DNA from 2 places in the Streptomyces sp. NBC_01723 genome. Region 2 is predicted to be linked to the other one. Evidence: riboswitches for the same ligand, from Rfam matches in the RefSeq annotation. Region 2 holds a riboswitch; the other holds the start of a gene.
The links. Region 2 has a riboswitch for cobalamin ahead of cobN (cobaltochelatase subunit CobN). Riboswitches for the same ligand answer to the same signal wherever they lie in the genome.
Positions count from the first base shown of each region.

Region 1: another riboswitch for cobalamin. It lies ahead of metE (5-methyltetrahydropteroyltriglutamate--homocysteine S-methyltransferase); the one in region 2 lies ahead of cobN (cobaltochelatase subunit CobN).

Region 1 is NZ_CP109171.1:541,164-543,358, forward strand. Features, by position in the region: gene OIE75_RS02475 (GNAT family N-acetyltransferase) at 1-162, opposite strand, end outside; gene OIE75_RS02480 (hypothetical protein) at 335-769, shown strand; cobalamin riboswitch at 843-1,062, shown strand; gene metE (5-methyltetrahydropteroyltriglutamate--homocysteine S-methyltransferase) at 1,225-2,195, shown strand, end outside.
Region 2 is NZ_CP109171.1:352,930-355,124, reverse strand. Features, by position in the region: gene OIE75_RS01615 (cobalamin biosynthesis protein CobG) at 1-620, opposite strand, end outside; cobalamin riboswitch at 676-823, shown strand; gene cobN (cobaltochelatase subunit CobN) at 854-2,195, shown strand, end outside.

The DNA.
Region 1 (2,195 bases), 190 kb from region 2:
CGAGTCCCGGGTCAGATCCGTCCCGGGATGCTTCAGGTCGGCCTCGACGGTGTGCTGGTCGGTCTCGGGGCGGCCGATCTCGATCCGGTCGATCTCGTTGAGGAGCTGGGTGATGGCGGGCGCGTCGGCAAGGGTGGCCGGCCGCAGGTCGGCGGTGGACATGAGAGCAGAATCGGGGGCGTCGGCGGGTACCCGCAACGGAATTTCCGCCCCTCCACACCGCCGAGGGCCCGCCCCGGACGCGGACCGGCGCGATTGGTGGACGTAGGTCCGCGAACCGCGGGCATACGGGTGTCCTGAGGACCTTCTCCGTCGCCGACCACGGGAGTCTCCTGTGACACCGAGCCTGCGCACCGCACGCGGGTGCCGTGCCGCCGCCGTTCTCCTGCTCGCCGCCGCCTGGTACGGGGGCAGCCACCACCCCTGGCTCGCCCTGCCCGGTCTGTACGCCGCGGGGGTCATGGCCTGGTGCGCGGCCCGGGAGGGAGCCGAGCACCGGCGCCGGACCGTCCTGGCGCGCCGGGCCGAGATCCTGGCCCGCCCGCCTCACCGGCAGCCGGTCCCCCTCGCCCCCTGCTGCGCCTTCTGGCGGCACTCCGACGGCGCCGTGCACGGCCCGGAGTGCACCCGACCCGCCGCCGCCCGCGTCGCCCTGGGCGCCGACTGCTGCGAGGTGTGGTGGACCTCGCTGGGCTCGGCGCACGACACGGCCTGCCCGCGGCGCGCCGACACGCCGGAGCGGGACCGGAACACCTGGGCCCAGCAGTAGTCCGCCGGCGGCGTGTCCCGTCGCACCGTCCGCATGCCGGACGGGACCGGCCGGTCCCGGGGCCGGCCCCGGTAGGGTGAACGGTGCAGCTGGTTCGCCCCGTCCGCCAGGCGGGATGCGTCGCAAGAGGGAACCCGGTGGGAATCCGGGACTGCCCCGCAGCGGTGAGTGGGAACGACCGCCGTCATACGCACTGGGTCCGGTGAGAGGGACCTGGGAAGCGACGGCCAGTAGGTGTCCTTCCGGAGGACGTGCCCGCGAGTCCGAAGACCTGCCAACTGCCCGCGTACGGACGACTCGTGCGCGGACATCCCGGTGACCTCGTGGGCGGGTCGGCGTACACACCTGGCGGACGACGGCGCCCCGCGCGGTTCGTGCCGCCGGGTTCCCGTCACCCTTCGCGCTCTCGTCCCGTCGCCGGGATCTCAGGGATTCGTCTCGCGAAGGAGATCTCCGTGAACCGTACGTCCGCCCCCGTGCACGCCACCGTGTACGGCTATCCGCGCCAGGGCCCCGACCGGGAACTGAAGAAGGCCGTCGAGGGCTACTGGAAGGGCCGCGTCACCGCCGACGCCCTCCACGCCACCGCCGCCGGGCTGCGCGCCGGCAACTGGCGTCAGCTCGTCGAGGCCGGTGTCGACGAGGTGCCCACCGGCGACTTCTCGTACTACGACCACGTGCTGGACACCTCCGTCATGGTCGGCGCCGTCCCCGCGCGGCACCGGGACGCCGTGGCCGCCGACGCGCTCGACGGGTACTTCGCCATGGCGCGCGGCACCCAGGACGTGGCGCCGCTGGAGATGACCAAGTGGTTCGACACCAACTACCACTACCTCGTGCCGGAGTTGGGTCCGGACACGGTGTTCACCGCCGACTCGGGCAAGCAGGTCTCGGAGCTGCGGGAGGCACTCGCGCTGGGTCTGGCGGCCCGCCCGGTGCTCGTCGGCCCGGTCACCTACCTGCTCCTCGCCAAGCCGGCGCCCGGCGCCCCCGCCGACTTCGAGCCCCTCACCCTCCTCGACCGACTGCTGCCGGTGTACGCGGGGGTCCTCGCCGACCTGCGCACGGCCGGCGCGGAGTGGGTGCAGCTCGACGAGCCGGCCCTGGTCCAGGACCGCACGCCGGCCGAACTCAACGCCGCCGCCCGCGCCTACCGTGATCTGGGCGCCCTCACCGACCGGCCCCGGCTGCTGGTCGCCTCGTACTTCGACCGCCTGGGCGACGCCCTGCCGGTCCTGGCCAAGGCGCCGGTCGAGGGACTGGCGCTGGACTTCACCGAGGCCGCCGCGGCCAACCTGGAGGACCTGGCCGGCGTGGGCGGTCTGCCCGGCAAGCGCCTGGTCGCGGGTATCGTCAACGGCCGCAACATCTGGGTGAACGACCTGTCCCGCTCCCTGGCCACGCTCGGCACCCTGCTCGGTCTGGC
Region 2 (2,195 bases):
GCCGCCAGCAGCGCCGCCCGGGACGCCTCGCCCGCGGCCACCCGCCAGGCGTCGTCCATCGAGCCCAGCGAGACCAGCGCGTGGTCGTCGCCGGCCGCCCGCACGGTGACGTCGGCGCCGAGCCCGGTCACGTCCCCGCGCCCGTCGTCGAGCGCGAACAGGAACCGGCCCGACAGCTCCCGCGCCCGGTCGCTCGCGCACAACGCGGCGTCCAGGGCCGACAGCCAGGGCCGTACGTCCCGGAGGCCGCGCCCGTCGAGGCCGGACAGCGGCGAGGCGACGATGTTGCGCACCCGTTCGTGCCCCGGCGAGGGCAGCAGCCCGGCCGCGTCCAGCAGCCCGGCGAGCTCCCCGCCGCAGCCGTCGCGCAGCCGCCGCAGTTGCACGTTGCCCCGGGACGTCAGATGAAGGTCCCCGTCGCCCAGCCGCCGGGCCGCTTCCGCCAGCGCCTCGGCCTGGACGACGCCCAGGACCCCGCCGGGTATCCGTACCCGGGCGAGGGCACCGTCGTCGGCGGCGTGCAGCCTCAGCGTCCCCGGGCAGGCGTCACCACGGTCCCGTGAGACCGCTGTGGCCTGGGAGGATATGGAAGGGAGCGCCGAGGACATGGCGGCGAGCATACCGACCATCACACCGGTGGCACCCCCCGCCCTTCTCGGCGGGACCCTTACTATGCTCCTGGGTGGATCATCCGGTCCGCCCACCGCCAGACGGCGACAGGGGAGGAAGCCGGTGTGAATCCGGCGCGGTCCCGCCACTGTGAGTCCGGCCACCCTGAGGGGCCGGACGAGTCAGGAACTCCCGCCGTCTCTCACCGCCCGGGGCGCGGACCCCGAGGAAGGGCAGACGCCGCATGCCGCATTCGTCCGGGGAGCGCGCCTCGCACCCCAGCATCCTGCTCCTGTCGACGTCCGACACCGACCTGCTGAGTGCCCGCGCCGCCACCGGTCCGGTCACCTACCGGTTCGCCAACCCCGCCCGCCTCCCGCTCGACGACCTGCCCGCCCTGCTGGAGGGCGTCGGACTGGTCGTCGTACGCCTCCTCGGCGGAGTGCGTGCCTGGCGCGAGGGTCTCGACCTGCTCCTCGCCGACGGCCGGCCCGTCGTGGTGCTCAGTGGTGAACAGGCCCCGGACGCCCAGTTGATGGAGGCCTCCACCGTCCCCGTCGGCCTCGCCGCGGAGGCGCACGCCTACCTCGCCCACGGCGGTCCCGCCAACCTGGAGCAGCTCGCCCGGTTCCTGTCCGACACCGTGCTGCTCACCGGCCACGGCTTCGACCCGCCGACGCCCGCCCCCACCTGGGGCCCGCTGGAGCGTGCGCCGCGCCCGGACGCGGACGGCCCGACCGTGGCCGTGCTCTACTACCGCGCCCACCACATGAGCGGCAACACGGACTTCGTGCACGCCCTGTGCGACGCCGTCGAGAACGCCGGCGGCCGGCCGCTGCCCCGGTACGTGGCCTCGCTGCGCGCCCCCGAGCCCGAACTCGTCGAGGACCTGCGGGCGGCCGACGCGATCGTCACCACCGTCCTCGCGGCCGGCGGCACCAAGCCCGCCGAGGCATCGGCCGGCGGTGACGACGAGTCCTGGGACGCCGGCGCGCTCACCACCCTCGACGTCCCCATCCTCCAGGCCCTGTGCCTGACCGGCTCCCGCGCCGACTGGGAGAGCAACGACGAGGGCGTCTCCCCGCTGGACGCCGCCAGCCAGATAGCCGTCCCCGAGTTCGACGGCCGCCTGATCACCGTGCCGTTCTCCTTCAAGGAGATCGACGCGGACGGCCTCCCCGCCTACGTCGCCGACCCCGAGCGCGCCGCCCGCGTCGCCGGCATCGCCGTGCGCCACGCCCGCCTGCGGCACATCCCGGCCGCCGACAAGCGCCTGGCCCTGGTCCTGTCCGCCTACCCGACCAAGCACTCCCGCATCGGAAACGCCGTCGGCCTGGACACCCCCGCCAGCGCGGTCGCCCTGCTGCGCCGACTGCGCGAGGAGGGCTACGACTTCGGTGCCGACACCGACGCCGAGGTCCCGGGCCTCGCCTCGGGCGACGGCGACGAACTGATCCGCGCGCTCATCGAGGCCGGCGGCCACGACCAGGACTGGCTCACCGAGGAACAGCTCGCCCGCAACCCGGTCCGTATCCCGGCCGCCGACTACAGGCGCTGGTACGCGACCCTGCCCGGGGAGCTGCGCA